DNA from 2 places in the Isoptericola sp. Y581 genome. Region 1 is predicted to be linked to the other one. Evidence: riboswitches for the same ligand, from Rfam matches in the RefSeq annotation. Region 1 holds a riboswitch; the other holds the start of a gene.

Region 1 (7,145 bases):
CTTGATGGTGACCCCTGGGTTGGCGGCCTCCGCCCGGTCCACGGTCACGTCGAGGCCCGCCTTGACGTCGGCGAGCACCGTCTCGTGATCGATCTGCGAGGGCAGCCACGCCAGGATGCCGGCGCCGCCGCCCAGCGGGACGCCCGCCACGGCCACGAGCTCCGCGTCCCAGGCTCTCGCCTGCGCGACCGCGTGCTTCAGCGCGACCTCGGCGGACGGCGAGCCGTCGACGCCCACCACGATCCGCCGTACCTCGTGCACGGCGTCACCGTCCCGGCGGTTCGCCGCGTCGGTGCTCGCGCCGTCGGTGCCCCGGTAGGGCACGACGACCGTCGGGCAGTGAGCGTGCGCCGGCAGCGCGGACGAGACGGTGCCGAGCAGCCGTTCCGTGAACCCGCCCCTGCCGCGCGTGCCAACGACGGCCAGGGCGTGCTCGCGGGACATCTCGACCAGCACTCCCGCGGCGTCCCCGGTCGCGACCGTGCCCGTCACCGGCACGCCGGCCGCGGCGACACGTTCCTCGGCCTCGGCGAGCACCGCCTTGGCCCCCTCCTGGATCGCCGTGTCGTCGAGCGCCGCATATCCGCCGTCGAGCGACGCCGCCGTGAACGACGGCAACGAGTAGCTACACACCACGTGCAGCCCCCACCCCACGCGCCGCGCGTACGCGGCGGCCCAGTCGAGGGCATGCAGGCTGGCTGCAGAACCATCGACACCTACCAGGACGACCTCAGGCCGTGTCATCTTGCGCCTCCTGTCCGCTGGCGAGGAGCCCCGCCCTCGTCGTCGAGGGTGGCTCGTTCAAGCCTAGCGAAAGGATGGCGCAAGGGACAGCAAAGCGCGGGAGAAACACCCGACCCCCGGGCTCATGGAGCACCGGGGGTCGGGGCGCTGGTGTGCGGCGCACGCCGCGAGCCGTCAGAGCACCCGCAGGTACACGGACTCCGACTCGGACTGCCACATCGAGTGGTAGCCCGTCTCCCAACCGATGGGGCGCGAGGCCTCGACGACCATTCCGTCACCCGCGTAGATGCCGATGTGGCCCGGGCTCCAGATGAGGTCGCCCGCACGCAGCTCGGAGGCCGAGATCTGCGTTCCGGCGTAGCGCTGGTCGGACGACGTGCGGGGCAGGTCGACGCCGAGCTGGCTGTAGACGTAGGAGGTGAGGCCCGAGCAGTCGAAGCCGGACGGGCTGGACCCGCCGACGACGTACGGGGTACCGATGTAGCGCTTGGCGATCGACACCGCCTGCTCGCCGAGCGACGAACTCGAGGACGTCTCCGCCTCCGGCTCAGCCGCCGGTGCCTCGGTGCGCTCGGACGACCGCGACACGGTCTCCGTCGCGGCGCGTTCCTCGACGACGGGCTCCGGCTCCGGCTCCGGCTGGGGTGCCGGGGTGATCTTGGCCCCGGAGATGGCCTTCTTGCTGACGGTCTCGACGTCGACCTTGGCCTTCGCCTCGACGGTGACGACGGGCGCGGCCTCGAGGGCCTCACGGGCCTGGTCGCTCAGGGCGCCCAGATCGACGGTGCTGAGCTTCTTGGACGTGTCATGGTCGACCGGAGCCGCCTGCGCAGCACTCGCGCTGGCGAAGGTCGAGACGAGCAGACCACCGGCAGCTGCGGCGACGGCGGCACGACGGCCGGTCGTCGAAGAGCTGACGCTCTGGACCAGCCCGTCGAACGGACGGCGCGCGGCACGGTGCCGGGCGCGCGTGGTACGTGCGTTCACGTTTCCCTCTCCTGTCGCCTACGAAGTCAGCTGTCGGGTTCGGGTGGGAGAAATCACCCGGCCGCACGAATCAAGATCCGTGCGGCTTCACCCCGAGGACACCGTGTCTGGTGCCCGGAAGTGGGTCCCCCGCCCCTGCCATGGGTTCAAGGTCCTCGACCGGCGGCAGGGCTCGGCGTTCCGGTCGAGACTCGACAGATGACCGCCGAGTGGTTGAACTGTAGCGGACGCAGACGGCGATGTCACGTTCCGATCACGGGCCCCTGTGGATGAGGCGCGTCACACAATGTCCGTGTAGGTCAGAGGGTTCCCAGACACGACGACGCCCCGCCGCGCTGGTGCGCGACGGGGCATGGTCGGAACGCGACGGACGGACTCAGCCGACGCGGATGAACGTGGGGTTCGACTGCCAGATCGCCCGGTACTTCACGACGTCGCCCGGCTTCGGGGCGTCGATCTGCATGCCGCCGCCGGCGTAGATCGCGACGTGGCCCGGCGTCCAGATGAGGTCGCCCGCCTGTGCCTCGGAGGCCGAGACGACCGTGCCGGCGGAGCGCTGGGCCGACGCCGTGCGCGGCAGGCCGATGCCCACCTGCGCGAAGACATACTGCGTCAGGCCGGAGCAGTCGAAGCCCGACGGGCTGCTGCCGCCCGTGACGTAGGGGACGCCCACATAGCGCATCGCGATCGAGACGACCGACGAACCGTTCGCCGAGGCCGGCGCCTCGACGGCGGTGCGCTCCTCGGAACGGGATGCGGCGGCCTCCGTGGTGGAATCCGTGGTGGAACCGGTCGCCTCGTCGGACGCGGTCGTGTCTGCCACGACCTCCTCGACGACGGGCTCCGGCACGGGCGCCGGCGTGATCTCGGCCCCGGAGATGACCTGCTTGGTGACCTTCTCGACGTCGACCTTCGCCTTGGCGTCGACGGTGACGACGGGCGCGGCTTCGAGGGCCTCTCGTGCCTGGTCGGTCAGCGCGCCGAGGTCGACGGTGCTGAGCTTGTTGGCGGCGTCGTGGTCGACCGGGGCGGCCTGCGCGGCGCCCGCGCCGGCGAAGGTCGAGACCAGGAGGCCACCGGCGGCTGCGACGACGGCCGCACGGCGAGCGCCGGCGCCGTTCGGGGCGGCCAGGGCAATCGGACGTCGGGCGGCGTGATGCCGGCCGCGAGTCGTACGTGCGGTCACGTGTCTACCTCTCCATCGCCTGCGAGGTCAGCTGTCGGGTTCGGGTGGGAGAAACACCCGGCCGCCCGGACCCGGTCATCGGATCCGTTCGGCTTCACCCCGAGGGCGTCATGATCGACGCCCGGAAGTGGGTCCCCCGCTCCTGCCGTGCGGATGTCCGTGGAGCTCGGCCGGTGGCAGGGTTCGGCGTCCGGTCGAGCGCCCGCTGGATAACTCCGGCGAGCGACCACGACCGTACCGGATGACCCCGGCGATGTCACGCTGCAGTCACGAAGTGGCGTGCCGACCCGATTCGGCGGTCCACGCCCTGGTCAGCGGCTCGCGACGAACAGGTGCTTGGCCAGCTCCTCCGGGAGCTCCAGCACGATGTTGGAACCCTCGACCTCGACCGTGACATCGTCCCCCGCCGTGCGCGCCGTGATCTGCGCCCCCGGCACGAGCCCCGACTCGGAGAGCCGCGCCAGCAGCTCGATGTCCACCTGCAGCGGCTCGGCGATCCGCTGCAGCACCAGGTCCAGGCCGTCGCCGGCCTCCCCGGGCCGGCCGGCCGCGAGCACCGCCGGCAGGGACTGCACGCCCTCGAGGAACGGGACGTCCTGGTACTGCTCCCCCAGCTCCGACAGCCCCGGGATCGGGTTGCCGTACGGGTCGATGTGTGGGTGGTCGAGCAGTGTCACGAGGCGCTTCTCGACGAGGTCGCTCATGACGTGCTCCCAGCGGCACGCCTCCGTGTGCACCTGCTCCCAGTCGAGCTTGATGACGTCGGTGAGCAGCCGCTCCGCGAGCCGGTGCTTGCGCATCACCCGGGTGGCCTTGGCCTGGCCCGCCTCGGTGAGCTCGAGGTGCCGGTCGCCGGTGACGACGACGAGCCCGTCGCGCTCCATGCGTGCGACCGTCTGCGACACCGTGGGCCCCGAGTGCCCCAGGCGTTCCGCGATCCGGGCACGGAGCGGCGGGATGCCCTCCTCACCGAGCTCGTAGATCGTCTTGAGGTACATCTCCGTGGTGTCGATCAGGTCGGTCACGTCAGCTCCTGTCGTTCGGCGCGGCCTAGTCTATTCGCACGCGTGGGCGCAGGCGGGTCGCGCGTGGCGCCGTCGTGCGCGTGCCCCGCGCCATCCTGCCCTGTCCCACCGACAACCCGCCTCCCGCCCGGAACCGGAGACTCGATGCCCGCCGTGCCGACCCACACCATCCCCTCGTCGCTGCTGCCCGCGGACGGGCGCTTCGGCTCCGGCCCGTCCAAGGTGCGCGCCGCGCAGGTGGCCGCGCTCGCCGCGGCCGGCGACCCGGCATCGCCGCTGCTCGGCACGTCGCACCGCCAGCCGCCGGTCAAGGACCTGGTGCGCCGCGTGCGGCGAGGCGTGGCCGAGCTCTTCGACCTGCCCGACGGGTACGAGGTGGCGCTCGGCAACGGCGGTGCGACGGCGTTCTGGGACGTCGCGACGGCGAGCCTGGTGCGCCGGCGCGCCCAGCACGCCGTCTTCGGCGAGTTCGGCGGCAAGTTCGCGGCCAGCACCCGCGGCGCCCCCTTCCTCGAGACCTCGCAGGTCGTCGAGGCCGCGCCCGGCACGGTCGCACGTCTCGCCACGTCGAGAGGAACGGCCGAGGGCGTGGACGTCTACGCGACCCCGCACAACGAGACCTCGACAGGCGCGATGGCGCCGGTGCGACAGGTGCAGGACGCGCGCTCCGCCGGGGCCCTGCTGCTCGTCGACGCGACGTCGGGCGCGGGCGGGCTGCCCGTCGACGTCGGCGACACGGACGTCTACTACTTCGGCCCGCAGAAGGTCTTCGCGGCCGAGGGCGGCCTGTGGCTCGCGGTCTGCTCGCCCGCCGCGGTGGAGCGCGCCGAGGAGGTGGAGGCGACCGCCGGGCGAGAGAGCGGCCGCTGGGTGCCCGAGTTCCTCTCGCTGACCACCGCCCTCACCAACTCCCGCGCCGACCAGACCCTCAACACGCCCGCCGTCTCGACGCTCGTGCTGCTCGCCGAGCAGGTCGAGTGGCTGCTGGGCCGGGGCGGGCTCGCATGGTCGACAGCGCGGTGCGCCGAGTCCGCGGGCGTGCTGTACGACTGGGCCGGAGCGCGGGACTGGGCGACGCCGTTCGTCGCCGACCCCGCGGAGCGCTCGACCGTCGTCGCGACCATCGACCTCGACGACGCGATCGACGCCGTTGCCGTGATCCGGGTGCTGCGGGAGAACGGCATCCTGGACGTGTTCCCCTACCGCAAGCTCGGCCGCAACCAGCTGCGGGTCGGCGTCTTCCCCGCCGTCGAGCCGGACGACGTGCGCGCCCTCACCGCCTGCGTCGACCACGTGGTCGAGCACCTCGGCTGAGGCCGCCACACGGCGCGAGACCCTCTGCGGACGGGTTGCATCGTCGCTGGTCAGCACCCACGTTTCACCCTCTAGGTCACGAACTGATAACGTGCCGCCTCGTCACAAAACGGACGAGGAGGCCAAGGATCGTACTGCCTGAGATGCACCATTTCACCTACGGGGTCATGACCCCTGTGCTGGCGTACGTCGCGTCGACCGTGGGAGCGGCCACCGGCTTGTCCGCGACGTCCCGCGCTCGCGTGGCGAAGGACGCGAAGTCCCGATCCGTCTGGCTGCTCGTGGGCGCGCTCGCGATCGGCGGCACGGGCGTCTGGGTCATGCACTTCGTCGCGATGCTCGGCTTCACCGTCACAGGGATGCCGATCCAGTACGACGTGCCACGCACCGTCGTCAGTGCCCTCGTCGCGATAGCAGTGGTCGCGATCGGGCTGTTCCTCGTCGGGTTCGGCGGCAACCGGCCGCTGTGGCTGATCCCGGGCGGCATCGTGGCCGGGCTGGGCGTCGCGGCGATGCACTACATGGGCATGGCCGCCATGGAGATGACCGGGCACCTGCAGTTCTCGCTGCCGATCGTGGCGGCGTCGGTGCTCATCGCGATCGTGGCCGCGACCGTGGCGCTGTGGTTGTGCACGCACGTGCGCGGCGCCCGCGCGACGACGGGGGCCGCCCTCATCATGGGCCTCGCGGTCAGCGGCATGCACTACACCGGCATGGCCGCGCTCACCGTCACCGGCAAAGGCGGGGAGGCCCCGGGGGGCACCAGCGCGATCGACCTGCTCGGCCCGCTGATCTTCGGCATCGTGGCACTGACCGTGGCCCTGATCTTCGTGGTGGTCATGTGGCCCACGGAGTCCGAGATGCGCGACCAGCAGGAGTTCGAGGCCAGGCAGCGCCGCCGGTCGCGCGGCGCCCGCGGCGAGCCGGTCACCCGCCACGCGTCCCGGCACGAGACGGCCGGTCCGCGACACTGACGGCGCGACACCGACGGTCAGGCCGAGGCCACCCGCTCGGCGTCGGCGCGGGTCAGCTCGCGCCGCACGCCGTCCCGGGTGGTGACGCCCTCGCTCGTCGTGCTCCCGTGCACTTCACGGTCGAGGTAGACGACCTCGAGGTGCGGCCGGCTCAGCACGCGGTAGCGCACCCGCAGGTGCCAGCGGCGCACGGCCCAGACCGTCGCTCCCGACGCCACGAGGAACGTGGCGATCGAGCCGACGAGGATTGACCAGCGTGGCCCCCAGGCCTCGCCGATCCAGCCGACGACCGGTGCGCCGATCGGCGTCGCGCCCTGGAAGATCATCACGTAGAGGGCCATGACGCGCCCGCGCATCACGGGGTCGGTGGAGATCTGGAGTGCGCTGTTCGCCGCCGTCATCATCGTGAGCGACGCCAGGCCGACGGGGATGCAGGCCACGACGAACGACGAGTAGGTGGGCATGAGGCCCAGCACGCCGGTGGTGACGGCGAACGCGAAGGCGGCCCCGATGACCAGCCGCACCCGCGGCCGGTCCCGTCGGGCCGCGAGAAGCGCCCCCGCCAGCGACCCGATCGCCAGCACCGAGCCGAGGATGCCGTACTCGCTCGCACCCCGGCCGAACTCGACGCGCGCCATGAGCGCGGACGTGAGCTGGAAGTTCAGGCCGAACGTGGAGACCACGAACATCACGACCATGATCACGACGATGTCGCTGCGCCGGCGCACGTACCGCACGCCCTCGATGATCTGCCCCTTGGCCCGTGGAGCGGCCGGCTGGGGTCGCAGCTCACGCACGCGCATGTAGCCGAGAGCGATGATCGTCGCGGCGAACGTGACGCCGTTGATGAGGAAGACCCATCCGGTTCCGACGGCAGCGATCAGCAGCCCGGCGACGCCCGGGCCGATGAGGCGG
Region 2 (7,145 bases), on a different contig from region 1:
CGTGGTGCACCTGCGTCGCTGGGCGTTCCAGGACGTGCTGCTCGTGCCCGCCGCGCCCGCCGCCGAGCCGGGGCCGCTGAGCCTGAGCTTCTCCTGCGTGCAGGGCGAGATCGACGAGATCGCGGCCGCCTGCGAGCGCGTCGCCCCCGGCTCGTCCACCGGCCCGCGGCTACAGCCGTGGGGCACCCTCGACCTGGAGGTCGTGACCCCCGAGCGCACCCGGGTGGTCATGACCGCCGCCCGCCCCTGGGACCCCGCCAGCCCGGAGGCCCAGACCGTGCGCGACGACCTGGGCTTCGGGGCCCCGGAGGCGTGACCCGGGGTCAGTGACCCCCGCCGTGCCCGTGCCCATGCCCATGCCCCAGGGGGACCGTCCACACCTCCCCGGTGAGCGTGACGACGTACGCCGTGTCGCGGACGATCTCGACGGACGTCGGCTGGTCCAGGCCGGACGCGACGACGCGCAGGGCGCCGCCCCGCCCGACCTTCATGAGCTGGCCCGTGTTCGGGTCCGCGGGCGACCCCTCGGGGTTGGTCGGCGTGAACACGCCCTGCGCGAGCGCGTACAGCCCGCTGCGGCCCTTCTCGACGTCGACGAGCAGCCGGCCGCCGGAGGCGACCTCCTGCACGCCGGCGCGCCCGGGCCGGAACGCCACGACCTTCCCGTCCGCGGGGAGGTGCGGCACCGGGCCGGCCTGGGCGACCAGTACGGTGCGGCCGACGGTCTCGAGCCCTGTGGGGACGACGTTGCCGAGGGTGAGGACCTCCGTGATCGAGCCGCGCGGCGACACGCGCAGCACCCGGTTGAGGTGGCCGTCGGTGACCAGGAAGGCGCCGCGGTACGTCTCGAGGCCGAACTGCACGCCGGTCGGCACGAAGAAGTCGGTCTCGGGCGGGTGCTCGACGGACCAGGCGCCGATGTCCGCGACGGGGGTGACGGACCCGGACCGGCCGACCCGGTAGAGGCCGGAGACGTCCGGGTCGGCGGCGAGGGTCACGAGGACGTACGCGGTGCGGCCGAGGAAGGCGACGTCGAGCGCACCGCCCGGCGTCCCCTCGACCTGCTCGGGCAGGCCGGACGCGAACGTCGTGACCTGACCGGTGCGGCGGTCGATCCGGGAGACCTCCCCCGACTGCGGTTCCGTGACGTAGAGGGCGCCGTCGGGGCCGACGGCGCTGCCGCCGCCGCCGGACAGGTCGGACGCCAGCAGCGCCGGGTCGGCGTGCCCGGGGCCGGGCCGTGGTGAGGTCGCGACGGCTGCGGACGCCGCGGTGGTCGCGAGGAGCGTGGACAGGACGATGGCGGTGATGCGGCGTGGGGTACGCATGGGGACCCCTCCCATGGGCGCGTCGTTGCACAACTGTGGGTCGGGCCCGGCGCGTCCGATGACGTCCGCGTACCGGGTCGGGAGATGGCGCTGCCCCCTCGCCGATCGACATTACGCCCGCCGGGCACCGCCGTCACGGGCCGGTGCGGCGGGCAAGCGTCGCCGGCCGGGAGCGCGGGGACGAGGCCGGGGAGACTGAGGGCATGACGCCCCGACCGACGCACCAGCGTTCCCGCGCCGACGGCCTCACCGTCGGCGTCGCGGCCCGCGCCGCGGGCGTCACCGTCCGCGCGCTGCACCACTGGGACGCGGTGGGCCTGGTCCACCCGTCCGCGCGTACGGCCGCCGGGTACCGGCTGTACACGGCGTCCGACCTGACGCGGGTGCACCGCGTGGTCGTGTACCGCGACCTCGACGTGCCGCTCGACGAGATCGCCGCGCTGCTCGACGCGCCCGAGGGTGCGGACGCGTCCCTGCGCCGACAGCGCGACCTGGTGCGCGAGCGCCTGCGCCGCCTGGAGCGGGCGGCCGGCGCCCTCGACCGGCTGGTCGAGGCGCGCGAGCGCGGCGTCCTGCTGTCTCCCGAGGAGCAGGTCACGCTGTTCGGCGACCATTGGCAGCCCTCGTGGGCGGCCGGCGCGCGCGAGCGCTGGGGCGACACCGCCCAGTGGGCCCAGTTCGCGGAACGAGCGGCCGAGCGCAGCCCGGAGGAATGGCAGGAGGTCGGCGCGGAGGCCGAGGCCGTGCTCGTGGCGCTCGCCGACGCCATGGGACGCGGCGTGCGGCCGGGCACAGTCGAGGCCGACGCGTCGGCCGAGCGGCACCGTGCGTCGCTCGGCGCGTACTTCGACGTCACGCCCGCCATGCACGTGGTCATCGGGCATATGTACGCCGCCGACCCGGACTTCGCCGCCAACCACGACTCGCGCCGGCCCGGCCTGACCGCGTGGCTGCGCGACGTGATCGACGCGAACGCCCGCGCGCACGGCGTCGACCCGGACACCGCGACCTGGGAGTGATCCACAGGCCCGCCCGCTCCCCCGCGGTCCGCCGGTAGCCTGGCGCCCGTGCGCCTCGCCACCTGGAACGTGAACTCCATCCGTGCCCGCCTCGACCGCGTGATCGCTTTCCTGGAACGCTCCGGCACGGACGTGCTCGCGATCCAGGAGACCAAGTGCCGCGACGAGCAGTTCCCCATCGCGGCGTTCGAGGCCGCGGGGTACGAGGTGGCGCACGTCGGGCACTCGGCATGGAACGGCGTCGCGATCGCATCCCGGGTCGGGATCGCCGACGTCGAGACGTCGTTCCCCGGGCAGCCCGGCTTCGCCAAGCCCGCGGCGCCGCGCTCCCCCGCGAGCAAGGACGACGATGCGCCGGCGGAGGCGCCCGACGCGACACCCGACGAGGTGCCGGCCACCCTGCTCGACGTCCCGCCGCCCGTGGAGGCGCGCGCCCTGGGTGCCACGTGCGGCGGCGTGCGCGTCTGGTCGCTGTACGTGCCGCACGGCCGCGCGATCGGCGACCCGCACTACGCCTACAAGCTCGCGTGGCTCGACACGCTGCGCGAGGACGCGTGCGGCTGGCTCGCCGCCGACCCCGACGCCCAGGTCGCTCTCGTGGGCGACTGGAACGTCATCCCGCTCGACACGGACGTCTACGACCCGGCCGCATTCGCCGGACACACCCACGTCACCCCCGCCGAGCGGGAGGCGTTCGCCGCCTTCGCCGACGCGGGATACACCGAGGTGACGCGCGAGCATCTGCCGGCCGAGCACACCTACACGTACTGGGACTACCAGCAGCTCGCCTTTCCCCGGAACAAGGGCCTGCGGATCGACTTCGCGTACGCCTCGCCCGCGGTGCGGCGTCGCGTGACCGGCGTGGCGATCGATCGCGACGAGCGCAAGGGCAAGGGCGCGAGCGACCACGTGCCGGTGATCCTCGACCTGTCCGACGCCGCCTGAGGCGGGCCGGGACCTCCAGGAGCAGGCCGTGAGCACGCGATGAGCAGACCATGAGCACAGACCCGTCGACCCCCGACGCCGCGGTGGGTCAGCACCCGCCGGACCCGACCTTTGCGGCGCCGACCCCGCCCGGCGTCCTGCCGGCCGAAGGTCTGGCCGACGCGCCGCTCCCCGGCGGCTCCACGGGGGCCCTCCCGGCGACGTCGTCCCGCCCGACCCCCTCGCCTGGGGACCGCGCCCGCGGGCGGCGGCGAGCCACCCGCGCAGCCGCGGGCGTCGTCGCGCTCGCCGCGGTCGCGGGCGGTCTCGCGCTCGGGGTCGCGACAGCGCGCGACCGGGCGTGGGCGCCGCTGCCGCCCGACGTCGCGTCCCCGAAGGAGGCGAACGCCGTGCAGCTCGTGCTGGGCTCGTGCCTGCGCGACCTGCCGGACGGCGACCTCGCCCGGGTCACCGCGGTGCCGTGCGGGGAGGACCACGCCGCGCAGGTGGTGGGCCGCACCGACGCCGCCCCGGACGCCGTCTGGCCGGGCACGGACGCCCTGGTGCGCCGGACCTCCGCCGTGTGCGGGCCGGAGCAGCTCGGGCCCGCCGGTCGCGACGTCGAGGGCGTGGAGTTCGTCGTCCTGACGCCCTCCGAGGCGGGGTGGGAGGCGGGGGACCGCGCCGGGCTGTGCCTCGCGGTGCCGGAGGGCGGCGGCGCCGTCGACCTGCTGTCCTGAGCCGCACCGACGCTGATACGTCCCGGCGCCGATGGCTACAGTGATCTTCGTCACATTCGGCGCCAGGCCTTGCGCCCGGTTCGGAGGGTGATGTCCGGACTCGTCCTGCGCGGACGCTGGGAGGTCGTCGCCGGGCGCACCACGCCCGGTGTTATCGGAACGTGCCCACGGAGGGTCGGCGGGGTTAGCGTCCTTCGACGGCGCCTGCTCCAGGTGCCGGCCGACCGGGACGCAGCCGAGTGCTGCCGGCGTCCCGGTGACCACGAAACTCACGGCAGCAGCGGGAGACCCACATCTCTTCCGGCCGGCCGCCCGGACCGACACGGTCCGGACGCTCCCGGCCTTGGGGTTCAGCCATCTTTCGATGGCAGGCCAACGATCTCGGCCTCACCCGACAGCTCATCTCGCAGGCTGGAGGTCCACCCATGCCCACGACCCTCGACCCTGCGCGCCCCGGCACCGTCGCCGTGGCGGCCTCCCGCCCCCGGCGCGCCATCGTCGCCCTCGGCCTCGCCGCAGCCCTCACCGGCGGCGGCCTCGTCGCCACCGCCCCCCACGCCTCCGCCGCGACCGGCTCGGCGTCCGCGAGCGTCAGCTCCGTCGCCGTCCACACCGCCAAGGCCAAGACCAAGCCCCGCACCGTCTTCAAGGCGACCAAGCACACCGTCGCCAGGACCTCGGGCAAGTACCGCCCCGCGTTCTCGATGAAGGTCACGCACGCCGGCAAGGCCGTCTCCGGTCGCGCCAAGCTGGTGCTGAACGGCAAGGTCGTCTCGACCAGGAAGCTGCACAGCGGCAAGTCGACGTTCAAGCCGTACTGGTCCACGTACAAGTCGGGCAAGAACCGGGTACGCATCGTCGTCTACCCGACGTCGAACAACCTCGCGAACAAGTCGTCGCGCACCACCGGCGTGACCAAGAAGACCGGGTCGTCCGTCGTGGCGCTCGCCAAGAAGCAGGTCGGCAAGCGCTACGTGTCCGGCGCCGCCGGCCCGAACTCCTTCGACTGCTCCGGTCTCACCTCGTACGTGTACAAGAAGGCGATCGGCAAGAAGCTCCCGCGGACGTCCTCCGCCCAGAGGAACGTCGGCAAGGTCATCTCGCGGAGCAAGGCCAAGCCCGGTGACCTCATCTGGTCCCCCGGGCACGTCGCCATCTACGTCGGCAACGGCAAGCAGATCGACGCCGCCCGCCCGGGGGTCGGCGTGGTCAAGCGCTCGATCTGGCAGAGCAGCCCCAAGTTCATCCGCGTCAGCAGCAAGGCGATCTGACCTTCTCGCCGAGATAGACAAGCTGGTTCGCCGAGATAGAGAAGCTCGAAGGACGCCGCGACAGATCGCGGCGTCCTTCGAGCTTCTCTATCTCGGCGAACCAGCTTCTCTATCTCGGCGTCAGAGGACGGTCACCACGAGGCCAGCGGCGTCGGGCGCCCGGTCCACGACCACCGTGCTGCCGTCGGACACCGTGCCCGCGAGCAGCTCCTTGGCCAGCCGGTCGCCGATCTCGCGCTGCACCAGTCGGCGCAGCGGGCGGGCGCCGTACGCGGGGTCGAACCCCTCGAGCGCCAGCCACTCCCGCGCGGCGGGCGTGACGTCCACCGTGATGCGCCGGTCGGCCAGCCGCTGGGCGAACGCCGCGACCTGCAGGTCGACGATCTCGCCGAGCTCCTCGACGCTCAAGGCGTCGAAGATCACCACGTCGTCGAGCCGGTTGAGGAACTCCGGCTTGAACGACGCGCGCACGGCCGCCATGACGGCCTCGCGCCGGGCGGCGTCGTCCAGGGCCGGGTCCACGAGGAACTGCGAGCCCAGGTTCGACGTCAGCACCAGGATGACGTTGCGGAAGTCGACGGTGCGGCCCTGGCCGTCGGTGAGGCGGCCGTCGTCGAGCACCTGCAGCAGGATGTCGAAGACCTCGGGGTGGGCCTTCTCCACCTCGTCCAGCAGGACGACGGAGTAGGGCCGGCGCCGCACGGCCTCCGTGAGCTGGCCGCCCTCCTCGTAGCCGACGTACCCGGGGGGCGCGCCGACCAGCCGGGACACCGAGTGCTTCTCGGAGTACTCCGACATGTCAATGCGCACCATGGCGCGCTCGTCGTCGAACAGGAAGTCCGCCAGCGACTTGGCGAGCTCCGTCTTGCCCACGCCCGTGGGGCCGAGGAAGAGGAACGACCCGGTGGGCCGGTCGGGGTCGGAGACGCCGGCCCGCGAGCGCCGCACCGCGTCGGAGACCATGCGCACGGCCGCCTTCTGGCCGATGAGCCGCGCGCCGATGACGTCCTCCATGTGGAGGAGCTTCTCGGACTCGCCCTGCAGCATGCGCCCGGCCGGGATGCCGGTCCAGGCGGAGACCACCTCGGCGATCTCGTCCGCGCCGACCTTGTCGGCGATCATCGGACCTTGCGGGTTGAGCTGGTCGAAACCCTGCTCCTCGGTCTCGGCAGCCCCGACCGACGACTCCGCCTCGGCGCGCTCGGCCGCGTCGAGCTCGCGCTCGACCTGCGGGATCTCGCCGTACAGGATGCGGGCCGCGCCCTCGAGGTCGCCCTCGCGCTGCAGCCGGTCGGACTCGGTGCGCAGCTCGTCGATGCGGGCGCGCAGGTCGCCGACCCGGTTGTGGCCGGCCTTCTCCGACTCCCACCGCGCCGTGAGCGCGGCGAGCTCCTCGCGACGGTCGGCGAGGTCGGCGCGCAGCTTCTCCAGCCGCTCGCGCGACGCCGCGTCGCCGGTGCTCTCGGCGTCCTTGAGCACGACCTCCTCCATCTCGAGGCGCGTGACGGCGCGCTGCAGCTCGTCGATCTCGATCGGCGAGCTGTCCATCTCCATGCGCAGCCGCGACGCGGCCTCGTCGACGAGGTCGATCGCCTTGTCCGGGAGCTGGCGGCCGGTGATGTACCGGTCGGACAGCGCGGCGGCGGCGACCAGGGCCGAGTCGGCGATCGTCACCTTGTGGTGCGCCTCGTACCGCTCCTTGAGCCCGCGCAGGATGGCGACCGTGTCTTCCACGGACGGCTCGCCCACGAAGACCTGCTGGAAGCGCCGCTCCAGGGCCGGGTCCTTCTCGATGTGCTCGCGGAACTCGTCGAGCGTCGTGGCGCCGACCATCCGCAGCTCGCCGCGCGCGAGCATGGGCTT

The links. A riboswitch is a leader RNA that binds a small molecule or an ion and turns the genes downstream of it on or off. The one in region 1 is predicted to bind cyclic di-AMP.
Region 2: linked by a shared signal. The riboswitch ahead of AC1C2W_RS11770 (C40 family peptidase) and the one ahead of AC1C2W_RS01160 (C40 family peptidase) in region 1 are both predicted to bind cyclic di-AMP.

What each region holds. Positions count from the first base shown of each region.
Region 1 covers NZ_JCAIUK010000001.1:236,849-243,993, reverse strand. Annotated here, with positions in the region: gene AC1C2W_RS01170 (universal stress protein) at 1-744, opposite strand, end outside; gene AC1C2W_RS01165 (C40 family peptidase) at 919-1,731, opposite strand; cyclic di-AMP (ydaO/yuaA leader) riboswitch at 1,733-1,893, opposite strand; gene AC1C2W_RS01160 (C40 family peptidase) at 2,108-2,917, opposite strand; cyclic di-AMP (ydaO/yuaA leader) riboswitch at 2,919-3,099, opposite strand; gene AC1C2W_RS01155 (iron-dependent transcriptional repressor DtxR) at 3,229-3,942, opposite strand; gene serC (phosphoserine transaminase) at 4,087-5,256, shown strand; gene AC1C2W_RS01145 (MHYT domain-containing protein) at 5,424-6,230, shown strand; gene AC1C2W_RS01140 (MFS transporter) at 6,248-7,145, opposite strand, start outside.
Region 2 covers NZ_JCAIUK010000005.1:273,456-280,600, forward strand. Annotated here, with positions in the region: gene AC1C2W_RS11745 (VOC family protein) at 1-316, shown strand, start outside; gene AC1C2W_RS11750 (ScyD/ScyE family protein) at 324-1,328, opposite strand; gene AC1C2W_RS11755 (MerR family transcriptional regulator) at 1,532-2,347, shown strand; gene AC1C2W_RS11760 (exodeoxyribonuclease III) at 2,396-3,292, shown strand; gene AC1C2W_RS11765 (septum formation family protein) at 3,343-4,011, shown strand; cyclic di-AMP (ydaO/yuaA leader) riboswitch at 4,268-4,433, shown strand; gene AC1C2W_RS11770 (C40 family peptidase) at 4,437-5,282, shown strand; gene clpB (ATP-dependent chaperone ClpB) at 5,403-7,145, opposite strand, start outside.